Linked DNA regions of Alloalcanivorax dieselolei B5. The protein of the gene in region 1 interacts with the protein of each later gene in a pairwise test. Links are inferred from orthologs where the notes say so. Each region holds a gene or a part of one and is shown in the gene's direction. Other genes may lie near its edges.

Region 1 (7,604 bases):
CCGGCCAGCCGGTCGTGCAGTTCTCCGCCAGTTTCATGGTCGCCGATGTCCAGCGCTTCGGCGAGCAGCATGGGGCCAGTATCGAGGCCGGCGTCCATGCGCATGATGGTGGTGCCGCTTTGCCGGTCACCGGCCATGATGGCGCGCTGGATCGGCGCCGCGCCACGCCAGCGCGGCAGCAGTGAAGCGTGCACGTTGACGCAGGCGAGCCGGGGGATATCCAGCACCGCCTGGGGGATGATCAGGCCGTAGGCGACCACGATCAGCGCATCCAGCCCGAGATCGCGAAGTTGGGTCTGGATCGCTTCGTCCTTAAGGGTGGTGGGTTGCAGAACCGGGATGCCGGCGCTTTCCGCCAGTGCTTTGACCGGCCCCGGCTTGACCTTCTTGCCGCGACCGGCGCCACGGTCCGGCTGCGTCAGCACGGCGACAACGTCGTGAGGGCTGTCCAGCAGCGCCTGCAGGCAGCTCGCGGCGAAGTCCGGCGTGCCGGCGAAGGCCAGCCGTAAGGGAGAAGACTGTTCGGAATGGGCCACGATGGTGATCCGTCTCCAGGAAACGGGGCGGTGCTGCCGCCCCGGGGGAATGGATGTCAGAGTCTGCGCGCGCTGTCAGGCGCTCAGGCTTGCTGGCGGTGGATCTTCTGCAGTTTCTTCTTGATGCGGTCACGCTTGAGCCGTGATACGTAATCCACGAACAGCTTGCCGTCCAGATGATCGATCTCATGCTGGATGCAAGTGGCGAGCAGGCCATCGGCCTCCATCTCAAACGGATTTCCGTCCCGGTCCAGGGCCTTGATCATCACCCGCGCCGGCCGCTCCACCTGCTCGTAGAAACCGGGCACCGACAGGCAGCCCTCCTCATAGGGGGCAAGATCCCCGGTGAGCGGGGTGATCTCCGGGTTGATGAACACCAGCGGTTGATCCCGCTCCTCGGAGACATCGATCACCAGCAAACGCTGATGCACGTTCACCTGGGTGGCCGCCAGGCCGATGCCGGACGCTTCATACATGGTTTCGATCATATCGTCGATCAGTTTGCGAAGCGCGTCATCCACCTGTTCCACCGGTTTTGCTACGGTGCGGAGTCGGGGGTCGGGGAATTCAAGTATTTCCAGTTTGGCCATTTGGGGTCCCGGCTAGTCTGCTATTGCCAGACTACTTTAGATTTGGTTGCTAACTCTATGATCACGTTGCTAGTATCGAGAATCGGCTCACGCCGATTTGGGGGATGCATCCACAACGTGGGTGCTCATAATCATAAAAGGAAACCACTGATGATCAAAACGCTCCGGCGCCTGGCGGCGGCGTGCGCGATGCTGGTGGTGGCCGCCGGCGTTTCCGCCGTAACCCTGCGCGATAATCACCCGGACGTCTACTACGTCAAAAAAGACGATACTCTCTGGGACATCAGCGGGCGTTTCCTGGAACATCCCTGGCAATGGCCCGAGATCTGGCACGTCAATCCCGCCATCAAGAACCCGCATCTGATTTTCCCCGGTGACGCCATTCGTCTGTCCTGGGTGGACGGCGAACCGCGGCTGGAACTGGATCGCGCCAGCGGTGAGCAGAGCCGGTTGCCCGACGGCACCGTGAAGCTGTCGCCAAGGGTACGGGAAATGAGCCGTGAGGACGCCATTCCCGCGATTCCGATGAACGCCATCCAGAGCTATCTCAAGCAGGCCCTGGTATTGGAGCGCGCGGACATTGCCGCCGCGCCCTATGTGCTCGGCGGGCAGGATCGCCGCGTCATCTTTGGCGGCGGCGACACCGTCCACGCCCGTGACCCGGAACAGCGCTGGGCAAACGCCGAACAGCGCTATGGGCTGTATCGCGTGGGCGAGGAATACGTGGATCCGGTCACCGATGAAGTGCTGGGCTACGAGGCCCGTCAGGTGGGTCTGGCCTCGGTGGAGCGTATCGAGGAAGACATGGCCACCCTGCAGGTGTTGCGCTCTTCCGAGGATCTGCGGGTGGATGATCGGCTGTTCCCGCAACCGGATCAACGCGTGCGCGCCTTGCTGTATCCGCACGCGCCGGATGAAAAAGTGGAAGGCCGTATCATCCGCTTCTTCGACCGGATCAGCAGCGTCGCCCGCAACGACGTGGTGGTGATCAATCGCGGTGCCCGGGAAGGCATGGAGGAAGGCCATGTGCTGGATATCTTCCAGCAGGGCGAGCAGGTCCGGGACCGGCAGCAGGACGAGATGGTGCGCCTGCCCCGCACCCGCGCCGGTTCCCTGGTGTTGTTCCGGGTGTTCGAGAAAGTCAGCTACGGGCTGATCATGGAGTCCCAACGCCCGGTTTACATGAACGACGTGGTGGAAAGCCCGGAGGGCAGCTACTAGCCGCGGCGTCAGGCCGATCAACAGAGTCCATAACGCGCACAGGGAGGTGCGTTTTTTATGCGAGACCAGCTTGCGCGCCTGGCGTTGGCCAAGGCGTTCGACCCCGCTTCCATGCAGCTCGGCGAGGCCCTGCGTCGCCGGCCCATCGACGAAACCCCTCTGACCCGGTATGCCGAGGCCCTGCCCGGGCGCTTGCCGAATCCGAGCGAACGCCGGCGCTGGCTGACGGCCCCGGAATCCCTCGAGCCGCAGTGGCGACCGCTGGCCGCTCAGGGCTGGCGCTGGCTGGCCCTGGGGGACGAGGATTATCCGCCGCTGCTGGCGGATCTGCCGGACGCGCCGGGGGTGCTGGCGGTACTGGGCGAGGTGTCCGCGCTGGCGCGGCCTCAAATCGCCATGGTCGGGGCCCGTGGCGCCTCCGCCGAAGGGGAGGCCAACGCCTATCGTTTCAGCCGCTGTCTGGCCGCGGCGGGATTCGCCGTCACCAGCGGGCTGGCCCTGGGCGTGGACGGCGCCGCCCACCGTGGCGCCTTGGCCGCCCCCGGGATCACCCTGGCGGTGCTGGGGCACGGTCCCGGCGAGCTCTACCCGCCACGCCATCGCCGGCTGGCCGGGGAGATCGTCGCCGCCGGCGGCGCCCTGGTCAGTGAGTTCGCCCCGGGGCGCCCGCCTTCCCGGCGCTCCTTCCCACAACGCAACCGCCTCATCAGCGGCCTGAGCCTGGGTGTCGTGGTGGTGGAGGCGGCGCTGCGCAGTGGCTCCCTGATCACCGCCCGCTGTGCCGCCGAGCAGGGGCGGGAAGTGTTCGCCATTCCCGGTTCCATTCATAACCCGCTCAGCAAAGGCTGCCATAAATTGCTGCGGGAAGGGGCCAACTGGCTGGAATGTACCGACGATGTGCTGGCGGCGTTCGAGGACTTTCATCGCACCGTGGCGCACAGCCCTTCGCTTGTTGAAACGCCGCCGCCGTTGCTGCGGTATTTCATCGGCGGCGTGAATACCCTGGACCAACTTTGCGAGCGCTCCGGGCTGGCGCCGCCGGAGCTGACCGCGACCTTGCTGGAGCTGGAGCGGGAGGGGTACATCGAACGGGTCGGTGGCGGCTATATGAGCCGTCCGCCGGGTTGACCCGCCAAGGCTGTCGGGCAGCAATCCGTCCGGTGCTGGCGGGATGGCCGCTACAACGGGTATCCTACTTGCCGACCGGAGAGGCTCTCCCCATTCGTCCCGACGCGCTTTTTAAATGAATCTGCACTTGGACACAGCGGCCCGCATCATTCACGCGGGCGGCGTAATTGCTTACCCCACGGAAACCGTTTACGGCCTCGGTTGCGACCCGTTCAATCGTGAGGCGGTGAACAAACTGCTGGCGATCAAATCCCGCCCCTGGCGTAAAGGATTGATCATGGTGGCCGCGGATCTGTCCCAGTTGGACGGGCTGGTCGCTCTGAGCGAAGCCCAGCGCCAGCAGCTGGCTGATATCTGGCCGGCACCGGTGACGTACTTGCTGCCGGCCACCCCGGCGGTCCCGGAGTGGGTTCGCGGCGAACACGCCAAGGTGGCGGTGCGGGTCAGTCCGCACCCGCTGGTACGGGCTCTGGCCCGGGCCGTGGGCACGCCGATCATTTCCACCAGCGCCAACCGCGCCGGCCAGCCCCCTGCCCGCAATCGCTTTCAGGTCGCCCGGGCAATGGGGGCGGAGCTGGATTTCATCGTCACCGGTGACTGCGACCCCAGGGCTCGCCCTTCCACCATTATCGATCTGGAAACCGGGCGGGTAGTGCGGGCCTGACCTCCGCGACCGCCGGGATAACCACGGAGTAATGCCGATGACCGATGTGGCGCCGCAAGCGGTAAAGCACTATCTGCTTGAGCTGCAGGACCGCATTTGCCGGGAGCTTGAGGATGAGGACGGCGGAGCCCGCTTCATCGAGGACGCCTGGGAGCGTCCGGAAGGCGGCGGCGGCCGTAGCCGGGTAATCAGCGAGGGGGCAGTGTTTGAAAAAGGCGGGGTTAATTTCTCCCATGTGTATGGCGAGAGCCTGCCGCCTTCCGCCAGCGCTCAGCGGCCGGAACTGGCCGGACGTTCGTTCCAGGCCATGGGCGTTTCCCTGGTGCTGCATCCGCACAACCCCTACGTGCCCACCAGTCACGCCAATGTCCGTTTCTTTCTGGCGGAAAAACCGGGTGAAGCGCCGGTATGGTGGTTCGGCGGCGGCTTTGACCTGACGCCCTATTACGGTTTCGAAGAGGACGCGGTGGCCTGGCACAGTGTGGCGAGAGACGCCTGCGCGCCGTTCGGCGAGGATCTTTACACGGAGTTCAAAGCCTGGTGCGACCGCTACTTCTATCTGAAGCACCGGGACGAACCGCGTGGTATCGGCGGGTTGTTTTTCGATGACTTCAACCGGCTCGGTTTCGACCACAGCTTCGCCTTCATGCGCAGTGTCGGCGATGCTTTTTTGCCGGCCTACCGGCCGATCGTGGCGCGCCGCAAGGCCATCCCCTTTGGTGAGCGCCAGCGCCGCTTCCAGCTTTATCGGCGCGGCCGTTACGTGGAATTCAACCTGGTCTACGACCGCGGCACCCTGTTCGGCCTGCAATCCGGCGGTCGCACCGAATCCATCCTCATGTCGCTGCCGCCGCTGGTGCGCTGGGACTACGACTGGCGGCCACAGCCGGGCAGCGAGGAAGCCGCGTTGTACCAACAGTTCCTGATTCACAAGGAGTGGGTATGACCGATCGCTACGCGGTGTTTGGCAATCCGGTAAGCCATTCCCGATCACCGGACATCCACCATGCCTTTGCCGCTCAACGTGGCGAGGATCTCAGCTACGAGCGTATCGAAGCGCCCCTGGGCGGCTTCGCCGAGTTGGTCGACGCCTTTTTTCAGGCCGGCGGTAAGGGTGCCAACGTCACCGTGCCGTTCAAGGAGCAAGCCCATGATCTGTGCGAAATACTCACCGAGCGGGCCCGTCAGGCCGGCGCGGTGAATACGCTGTGGCGGGAGCAGGGTAAATGGCATGGCGATAACACCGACGGCGCCGGTCTGGTTGCCGACCTGTGCGACAACCAGGGCTGGGAGCTGCAAGGGCGGCGGATACTGATTCTGGGCGCCGGTGGTGCCGTTCGCGGTGTGCTTGGACCACTGTTGGCGCGCAAACCGGCGGCACTGACCATTGCCAACCGTACCGTGGCGCGGGCGGAGAACCTGGTCACGTTGTTCCAGAATCCGCATTGTCCGGTAGCGGCGGTGGGGCTGGAAGAACTGGGCGGTGACTTCGACGTCATCATCAACGCCATTTCGGCGGGATTACAAGGGGAAATGCCGGCGTTGCCGGCGAGCCTGGTGCACCGGGACACGGTAGCCTACGACATGGTTTATGGCCGTCAGCCGACACCGTTCATGAGGTGGGCGGACGCCGCCGGCGCGGCGGGTGTCCGTGATGGTCTGGGCATGTTGGTGGAGCAGGCGGCGGAGGCTTTTCAGGTTTGGCGGGGATGGCGACCGGACACCGGTCCGGTGTTGCAGAGCTTGAGGATTGCATGATGACTCAGATGCAGAAAATGGTCCTTGGTGCCGGTCTTTCCCTCGTGAGCGTATGTGGCGCGGACACGTTCGGGTTCGCCTGGGATAACGATCTGTTTGTTGGTCTGGACAAGAATTACACCAATGGCCTGCGCATCAGCTGGGTCGGCGATGGCCATGGCAAGTGCGATGACAACGGCGGGGTGACCTGCGCGGTGGCACGGACTCTGGACCCGCTGCCGGGAGTGTCCGCGGCGGATGAGCGTCATGCGCTGACGGTCAGTTTGGAACAGATCATGGTGACGCCCGACGATATCGAGCGTTCCACGCCGGACTACACGGACGTGCCCTATGTGGGCTACAGCAATCTGGAGCTGGGGCTGTTCAGTTGGGACGCCCGTAACCTGTACGGCTATGGTGTGCGGGTCGGCGTGGTAGGGCCGGACTCCGGCGCCGAGGAAAGCCAGAAGATCGTTCACAGGGTCACCGGTTCCACCCGGCCGAGGGGCTGGGACAACCAGCTTGGCCCGGATCTCATCGGCGGGGTTTATTTCCTGCACGCCCATCGCTTTCTCAAGCGGGAATACGACAGCGGCTACCAGCTGGAGCTGGGTGGTGCCTGGGGCGTTGACGTCAATAATTTCGACGGCAATGCGCAGAGCGGAGGGTTCATCCGTTTCGGCCGCAACCTGCCTGGCAACTTCATTCCGGATTACGCGGGCATCGGTACCGCCGGGTCTCTGGTGGGGCTGTTCGATAACCCCGGGTTCGGCTGGGAGCTGTTCCTGGGGTCATCCGTGCAATACAACGGTTATTCCTACATCGAGCGCAAAGGCGGGGATTACAACATCGACAAGGAAGACTGGACCGTCACCGTGATTGGAGGAGCGGGTATCCGCAATGATCGCTTCAGCTTCACCGTGACCTTGCAGCATTCCACGTCACCGATCCGCGACAGCGACCCGATCAGTTTCGGCAACATGTCGTTCATGTGGGCGATCTGACCAGCGGTCGCTACAAAGCCGCCGTAGGAGCCAGCCTTGCTGGCGAATGGGCTTCAGGTCAAAAGATTCGCCAGCAGGGCTGGCTCCTACGGCGGCTGCGTAGTCCGGTCCGCGATTCCTCTCCGGCGAATTTATTCCTGCGCCAGATACTGATCCTTCAGCTTCACGTAATTGCCCGCCACATAGGGCAGGAACGCCAGCTCCTCCTCGGTCAGCCGGCGCGCCGGTTTGGCCGGGCTGCCCCGGTACAGCCAACCGCTTTCCAGACGTTTGCCGGGGCTGACCAGGGTGCCGGCGGCGATCATCACGTCGTCTTCCACCACCGCGCCGTCCATGATCATCGCCTGCATGCCCACCATCACCCGGTTGCCCACGGTGCAACCGTGCAGCATGGCCTGGTGGCCAAGAGTGACATCCTCGCCGATGCTCAGCGGAAAGCCGTCCGGGTTGAAACGGGAGGCGTGGGTAATGTGCAGCACGGCGTTGTCCTGGACGCTGGTGCGGGCGCCAATGCGGATACGATGCATATCGCCGCGGACCACCGCCCCCGGCCAGATTGAACAGTCCTCGCCCAGGGCCACGTCACCGATCACGGTGGCGGCGGCATCCACATATACCCGTTCGCCCAGTTGCGGTACCTTGTCTTCGAAGCGACGAATCCCCATCTCTTTCTCCCAATCAGGTGAATTCCGTTTATAACGAGAGGCCCCATGAGTCACAACCC
Region 2 (7,441 bases), 3.3 Mb from region 1 along the record:
ATGCAGAGACAGAAGAAGAGAAAGAAGAGAGAAAAGGTGTATTCATGATCCCATCCAAGAAGTCAGTACCCGGGCGCTCCGTCGGCCACCAAACACGGTGACAAAGTCGGCGCAGAGCCTAGCATCGAGGGGGATGGGACTCACTGCGGTGTTTTGCCGCGCTGTTGAACTGGCGCTGTTTTTGCATCGTTTCTTGTCGCGGTCTATTCGCCAGCAAGCTGGCTTCCCACAGCGGCTAAAGAATGAGGGTTTTCAGTTTTCCGCTGTCTGCTGTCAATTATCAGGTCTACAGCGGCGTTGTGCCCCTGTGGGAAGCTAGCTTGCTAGCGAATGGCGAAGGACTCAGGTATCAGGAGGGCAGGGTATGAGGAAAACCCCCGTGGTCGGCGTGCGCCGGCAGCGCGCTTTGCCGTTCCGGCCGTTCTGGCAACGCACCGCTTTTGCTCACCAGTTGTTCTGATTCGCTCCGAAATCGCGCTTTTGTTGTTTCCTTTTCCGCGTTTTCGGAGTGACCAATGACAACCTTATTGATCGACCGTATCGACTACCTGGCAACCTTCGATGATCAGCGCCACGAGTGGCGCGATGCCGCCATGCTGATCCGTGACAACCGGATTCTGTGGGCCGGGCCGTGTGTGGAGAAACCGGACTTGGCGATGGGCGAGACCCTGGACCTGAGCGGCCATGTGGTGATGCCAGGGATGGTGAACACGCATCATCACATGTACCAGAATTTCACCCGGGTGATGGCCCAGGACGACTCGCTGTTCCCCTGGCTCAATACGCTTTACCCGATCTGGGCGCGACTGGACGACGAGGCGATCTACCTCAGCAGCAAGGTGGCCATGGCGGAACTGTTGCTCTCAGGCTGCACCACCGCCGCCGACCATCTTTATATGTTGCCCAATGGCGCCCGCCTGGACAGTCAGATCCAGGCCGCCGGGGAGATGGGCATCCGCTTCCACGCCGCCCGGGGCGCCATGTCTCGGGGGCAGAGCCAGGGTGGTTTGCCGCCGGACAATTGTGTGGAGAAGGAAGACCATATTTTGTGTGACGCGGAACGTCTGATCCGCCGTTACCACGATGCCGGCCGCCATTCGATGCTGCGCCTGGTACTGGCGCCGTGCTCGCCGTTCTCGGTGACGCCGGAACTGATGCGAGACGCCGCCCGGCTGGCCCGGCGCCACCAGGGCGTGCGTCTGCATTGCCACCTGGCCGAGGAACTGGATGAGGAGGACTACTGCCTAGCGCAATACGGCATGCGTTCGGTGGCGTTCGCGGAGTCAGTGGAATGGCTGGGCGAAGACGTGTGGTTCGCCCACGGTATCTTCCTCGACGACGAGGAGATCGCGCTGCTGGCCCGCACCGGCACCGGTATCGCCCACTGCCCCAGCGCCAACATGCGCTGCGGGCAGGGCATCGCCAAGGTGCGCCAGTTGCTGGACGCCGGGGTGCCGGTGGGGCTGGGGGTGGACGGTTCCGCCTCCAACGATTCCAGCAATCTGTTCCTGGAGGCGCGCATGGCGATGATGCTGCAGCGGGTGGCGCCGGCCCGTTACCGTTCGGAAGCGCCGGGCGGGCGGGGCGGATTCGGCGGTGATCCCGGGGCGCTATCGGCCCGGGAGGCGCTGACCCTGGCCACCCGTGGCGGCGCCCGCTTGCTGGGCCGGGATGACATCGGCCATCTGGCACCGGGGATGAGCGCGGACTGGGTGGCGGTGGATATGAATCACCTGTCCTTCGCCGGCGCGCAGCGGGACCCGCTGGCGGCGCTGGTAATGTGCGGGCCCTTTCTGGCCAGTCAGGTCATGGTCAACGGTCGGATGCGGGTCCGGGATGGGCAACTGCTCGACACGGAACCGGCGGTGCTGATACGGGAACACGCCCGGGTCATGACGCGTCTGTATCAGTGACGCCTCTGTATCGGTAGTGTGAACAGGCCCTAGGGCTGTTTCGACGCCCAGATCGCCAGCTTATGCTGGATCGACTGCTGGGACACCTGATCCTCCGGCAGCGGCTGGATGACCTTGTCATGAACCAGCAGACGATAAATGTATTCCAGCTTCAGTGCCGCGGAATCGGTGGGCTCGAACTCGACCACGCCCCGCTTTTCGCCGTACTCCATGCCGAGCGCGATGGCTTTCTTGACCCATTCCTTCTCATTCTTGAGCTTTTTCATGATGACTCCGAAGGCCAGGGGCTACTTACGGCCCAGAGTAACAAAGCCGATGGAAGGATGCCCTTTGTTTCCCTTCGGTTTCGGGGCGTCAGTCCGTGAACCGGAGGCCGGTTTGCTGGATCAGCGGTGGGCAGGGTCGGCAAAGTCGGCCATCATGGATGGCGATTTTTTTGATCTTCTCTGAACATCAGGAGTCACCATGACCATATCCGAGCAGGTCACTGCATTGGCCGACACCCTGCGCGAACGGGGCCTGCGCGTGGCCACCGCCGAGTCCTGCACCGGCGGCGGCATCGCCCGCGAAATGACGGAGTTGGCCGGATCCTCGGATTGGTTCGAATGCGGCTTCGTCACTTACTCCAATGAGGCCAAGCAGAGCATGCTGGGTGTCTCGGAAGCGATTCTGGCCAGCGCCGGCGCGGTCAGCGAAGAGACCGTCCTGGCCATGGCCCGGGGCGCGTTGGGGCGTTCACGGGCGGATCTGGCGGTGGCGGTGAGCGGCGTGGCGGGGCCCGGCGGCGGCAGCGCCGATAAGCCGGTGGGCACGGTGTGGATCGCCTGGGCGCAGCAGCCGGACTGGGCCCGCGCCGAGCGATTCCTCTTCGACGGTGATCGTGGGCAGGTCCGGCATGCTACCATCGCGGCCGCCCTGGAAGGGCTGCTGGCCCGCCTCGAATAAGGGGGGTTGCAGTGGCGCGGGACAGTGTCCATAATGCTGTCCTTATAGACAGTGCTGATCAAAGGGGCAGGCAACGGGAAGCTCGCCGGCCAACGGTCAGCAGGCTCTCGCCGGGGCACAAGCGAGTCAGCGGCAAGGCCACGGCACTATCAAGGAATAAACGGACAGGGGTCATTCAATGAGCGATAAAGGTAAAGCACTTTCCGCGGCGCTGTCGCAGATCGAGCGACAGTTCGGCAAAGGTTCAGTGATGCGCATGGGCGACCGCAAACGCGAGCGCATGCCCTCCATCTCCACCGGATCCCTGGGCCTGGATATCGCCCTGGGCATTGGTGGTCTGCCCAAGGGCCGGATCGTGGAAATCTACGGTCCGGAATCTTCCGGTAAAACCACGCTGACCCTGAGCGTCATCGCCCAGGCGCAGCGTAAAGGCGCTACTTGTGCCTTCGTCGACGCCGAGCACGCGCTCGACCCGGATTATGCCGAGAAGCTGGGCGTCAACGTGGACGACCTGATCGTGTCCCAGCCGGACACCGGTGAGCAGGCGCTGGAAATCACCGACATGCTGGTGCGCTCCGGCGCGGTGGATGTGGTGGTCGTGGACTCCGTGGCGGCTCTGGTGCCCAAGGCGGAGATCGAAGGCGAAATGGGCGACACCCATGTGGGCCTGCAGGCCCGCCTGATGAGCCAGGCGCTGCGTAAGATCACCGGTAACGTGAAGAACGCCAACTGTCTGGTGGTGTTCATCAACCAGATCCGCATGAAGATCGGGGTGATGTTCGGCAACCCGGAAACCACCACCGGCGGTAACGCGCTCAAGTTCTACTCCTCCGTGCGTCTGGACATCCGCCGTATCGGCGCGGTGAAGCAGGGCGACGAGGTGACCGGTAACGAAACCCGGGTCAAGGTGGTGAAGAACAAGGTATCGCCGCCGTTCAGGCAGGCCGAGTTCCAGATCCTCTACGGCCAGGGCATTAACCAGCTCGGTGAGGTACTGGACCTGGGCGTACAGCAGGGACTGGTGGACAAATCCGGTGCCTGGTACGCCTACCAGGGCAACAAGATCGGTCAGGGCAAGCAGAATGCCTGTGAATACCTGGCGGAGCATCCGGAAGTGGCGGGCGCCATCGAGCGGGAAATCCGGGCACGCCTGCTGGGAACTCCAGCGGAGGAGAGCGCCGAAAATGTGGCCCAGCCAGAGTCCACGGAAGAGTAAAGGCGGCGACCCGACCCCCGCCGATGCCGCCCAGGGGCGCCAGCATGCGGTCAGCTTGCTGGCGCGCCGGGATCACTCCCGCCACGAACTGCGCGCCAAGCTGACGCGCAAGTTTGGCGCGGCGCCTTGGCTGGACGAAGTGCTGGCGTGGTGCGAGGAGCAAGGTTTCCTGGATGACCGGCGTTTCGCCGGTTTTTTTGTCCGTTCAAGAATCGAACGGGGGCAGGGGCCGCTGCGCATTCGCGCCGAGCTGCAACAGAAAGGAGTGGGGGAGGCGCTGGTTACCGAGGCATTGGGCGAGGCCGAGTGCGACTGGTTCGCCCTTGCCTCCGAGGTCCTGGGCCGGCGCTTCCGGCACCCGCCAGCGGACCAGAAGGAAAAAGCCAAACAGCTGCGTTTTCTGCAGGGCCGAGGCTTCGATGCCGAGCAAAGCTTCCACGCCCTGGATCAGCAGCGCGAGCAGGACTGAGCCAAAGCACGGACCTTGAAGGCCCGCATTCACAGTCCGCTACGAAGCCACTGTAGGAGATTCTATGGTGTCCTGCAATGCTTAAAAGAGCTTTGCGGGGCAATATTCTTGTTGCTGCTTCATCAGGGTGAAGGCGGTGCGGGCGATCTTCCGGGCCAGGATCACCAAGGCTTGGGTGGTGTGCAGTCCCCGATCCCGATAGCGCTGATAGAAGGCGCGCCAGACCGGGTGTCGAGAGGCACTCATGGCGGCACAGTGCAGCAGTCGCCTGACCTCGGTATCCCCTTGCTTGGTCAGCTTACGCTTGCCTGTGAGTTTACCAGAGTCACGCACTCGGACATCCAGCCCCAGGAAGGCCACGAAGGCATCGCTGTTCTTGAAGTCCCCTCTCAGGAAGGCCATGACCAAGGCGGTGGCGGTGAGCTCGCCGACCCCATCGATGGCGTCGCAGCGTTGGACCTGGGTCTGTAAGCCTGCGGCCCTCACCGCACTCTTGAGCCGTTTCTGGATCAGAGTGTCAATCCGGTCCATTTCGGCGATCAGGGCCTGTAGCGGGGCCTTGAGCTCCGGTTCTCCGCTCAGGCTCTGGCGTAATGCCGTGCGGGCCTTAACCAAGGCGGCGCGGCGACGCAGCAGGCTCTGCAGCACCCGGTACGCCTTTGGGGGTGGGCTCCATGGGCGTAACTCGTCTTTCTCCCTGCGCAGATAGCGGGCCAGCAACTGGGCATCGGCCAGATCCGTCTTGGCCCGCCCTCCAACGCCTTTGCGGTAGTTGCTGAGGCGGTAGCCGTCCACCACATAGACCCGGTGGCCCTTGGCGTGTGCGCGCTCGGTAATGTCCAGGTGATAGGTGCTGGTCGCCTCAATGGCGATATCGCAGCCCTTGGGGAGGGTGGCCAGCCATTGGCGGATGGCCTGGGGGGTATTGTCGATGGTGACGGTTTGGTTCAGGTCCTGGAGGTGAATCACCAGGTCGTCTTTGGCCACATCAATCCCGATCTCCGGGCGGCTTGCCGGCATTGCCATGGGGCACCCCTGTCAGCTAGGTTAAATGGGCTTGTCGGGGCGCACCGTAACGCTGGCTTGCAGAGTATCGTCGGTCTGAGTGTGCGCTCAGCCGATGGATTCCTTATCGGCGTTTGAAGGTGCGGGGTGGGGCCATATCTCCCACAGTCTGTACCCTAGGGTCAGAAGCTTGCTTGGTCCCTCCACCCCGACAAGTCTTTTCTTTCTAAGACTTGCCGGGAAACCATACAAGCTTGCCCTGCAAGCGAATTGAGGGCACCAAGACCCGAAAAGAATTCGCTTGCAGGGCAAGCTCCTACAGTGGCCTTGTAGCCCTGAGGGAAGAGAGTCTGCAAGCGCCCCGCCGCGTCAACAGGCATAATACCCGCTCCTGTTTTCTGCCCTGGACGTCCGCCCCATGGAATATCTTGGCGACCCCTGGCTGGTGGCGGCCCTGCTTGGCTCGGGGGTGATCGCCGGCTTTATCAATACCCTGGCCGGCGGTGGCGGCCTGCTGATTCTGCCGCTGCTGATGCTCAGCGGCATGGGCCCGGCCCTGGCCAATGGCACCATGCGGGTGGCGGTATTGATGCAAGGCGTGGAAGGGGTGCGCCAGTTCCATCGTCACGGTTCGGTGCCGTTCAACGTCCTGCCCGGCATTCTGATTCCCACCCTGAGCGGTGCTTTGATCGGTGCCGTGGCCGCCTCCTTCCTGCCCCCGACTATTCTCAAACCGGTGTTACTGACCACCCTGGTGGTGATGGCGGTGATCATGGTGGTACGGCCTTCCACGCTGATGCCGGGGGAGCGCGAGACGCCGAAGGCGCTGGCGTCGACGCCCGCCGCTTGGGTGGGTTTGTTCCTCACCGGCGCCTATGGCGGCTTTGCCCAGGCGGGCGTCGGTTTCCTGGCTATCGCCGTGCTCGCCGGTCAGTTGCGCTATGACCTGCGCCGTACCAACGCGCTGAAACTGGCCATGAGCACGAGCTTCACCGTTCTTGCTCTGGGAGTGTTTGTCTGGCGTGATCAGGTGGCCTGGCTGCCAGGACTGGTGGTTGGGGCTGGTTCCTTGCTGGGGGTGCGCCTGGCGGTGGGCTTCGCTCACCGGGTCTCCGGCGGCTGGCTCAAGGGGCTGCTGCTGATCATGGTGCTGGTGACCTGTTCCGCCGCTTTCCTCAAGGGTTGATCGGCCACGTCTATTGGTGTTCGTGACCCATCGCAACCGGTCGATGACGACGCTATACTTGCCGGTCACCCCCAATCCAGCAATGACGTGTTCCTTATATGAAGAGCGCTGAGATTCGCCAGGCCTTTCTTGATTACTTCGCCAGCCAGGGCCATACGGTCGTGCCGTCCTCCTCCCTGGTGCCGGAGAACGATCCCACCCTGCTGTTCACCAACGCCGGGATGAACCAGTTCAAGGACGTGTTCCTGGGCCGTGAAAAGCGGGATTACACCCGTGCCACCAGCTCGCAACGCTGCGTGCGTGCCGGCGGCAAGCACAACGACCTGGAAAACGTGGGCTACACCGCCCGCCACCACACCTTCTTCGAGATGCTGGGGAATTTCAGCTTCGGCGACTACTTCAAGCGCGAGGCGATCCGCTTCGCCTGGGAATTCCTCACCGGCACCCTGGGGCTGCCGGAAGAGCGCCTGTGGGTGACGGTGCATGTCTCTGACGACGAAGCCGCCGACATCTGGCTCAAGGAAATGGGCGTCAGCGCCGAGCGCTTCTCCCGCCTGGACGAGGACAATTTCTGGCAAATGGGGGATACCGGTCCCTGCGGTCCCTGCTCGGAAATCTTCTACGATCACGGCGAGGACGTTCCCGGTGGCCCGCCGGGCTCCGAGAACGATGACCTGGATCGTTACATCGAGATCTGGAATCTGGTG

What was found.
Region 2: the proteins of dprA (region 1) and recA interact in binary tests that used the Bacillus subtilis proteins (3 or more experiments, as listed by UniProt). The link is inferred for Alloalcanivorax dieselolei B5 from one-to-one orthologs.

Annotation. Positions count from the first base shown.
Region 1 is NC_018691.1:124,908-132,511, forward strand. Bases 1,457-4,439 are described here. They hold dprA (DNA-processing protein DprA), read left to right. Parts: upstream 1,457-2,404; coding sequence 2,405-3,475; downstream 3,476-4,439. Other genes in these bases: B5T_RS00590 (LysM peptidoglycan-binding domain-containing protein), read left to right, coding at 1,457-2,347; B5T_RS00600 (L-threonylcarbamoyladenylate synthase), read left to right, coding at 3,591-4,139; hemF (oxygen-dependent coproporphyrinogen oxidase), read left to right, coding at 4,177-4,439. Outside these bases: fmt (methionyl-tRNA formyltransferase), read right to left, coding at 1-536; def (peptide deformylase), read right to left, coding at 620-1,126; more of B5T_RS00590, read left to right, coding at 1,277-1,456; more of hemF, read left to right, coding at 4,440-5,085; aroE (shikimate dehydrogenase), read left to right, coding at 5,082-5,897; B5T_RS00615 (lipid A deacylase LpxR family protein), read left to right, coding at 5,894-6,880; B5T_RS00620 (gamma carbonic anhydrase family protein), read right to left, coding at 7,012-7,545; prlC (oligopeptidase A), read left to right, coding at 7,591-7,604. UniProt on the Bacillus subtilis protein: Protein that helps load RecA onto ssDNA during transformation. Binds cooperatively to circular ssDNA, is able to bridge different segments of DNA. Favors the loading of RecA onto SsbA- or SsbB-coated ssDNA and formation of RecA-DNA filaments.
Region 2 is NC_018691.1:3,432,293-3,439,733, reverse strand. What follows is about bases 2,236-5,055. They hold recA (recombinase RecA), read left to right. Parts: upstream 2,236-3,036; coding sequence 3,037-4,074; downstream 4,075-5,055. Other genes in these bases: B5T_RS15300 (IS110 family RNA-guided transposase), read right to left, coding at 4,625-5,055; B5T_RS15305 (regulatory protein RecX), read left to right, coding at 4,043-4,543; B5T_RS15315 (CinA family protein), read left to right, coding at 2,379-2,858. Also shown: B5T_RS15335 (TonB-dependent copper receptor), read right to left, coding at 1-46; B5T_RS15330 (8-oxoguanine deaminase), read left to right, coding at 516-1,913; B5T_RS15325 (DUF5062 family protein), read right to left, coding at 1,943-2,179; more of B5T_RS15300, read right to left, coding at 5,056-5,569; B5T_RS15295 (sulfite exporter TauE/SafE family protein), read left to right, coding at 5,967-6,734; alaS (alanine--tRNA ligase), read left to right, coding at 6,833-7,441. UniProt on the Bacillus subtilis protein: Multifunctional protein involved in homologous recombination, DNA repair and competence.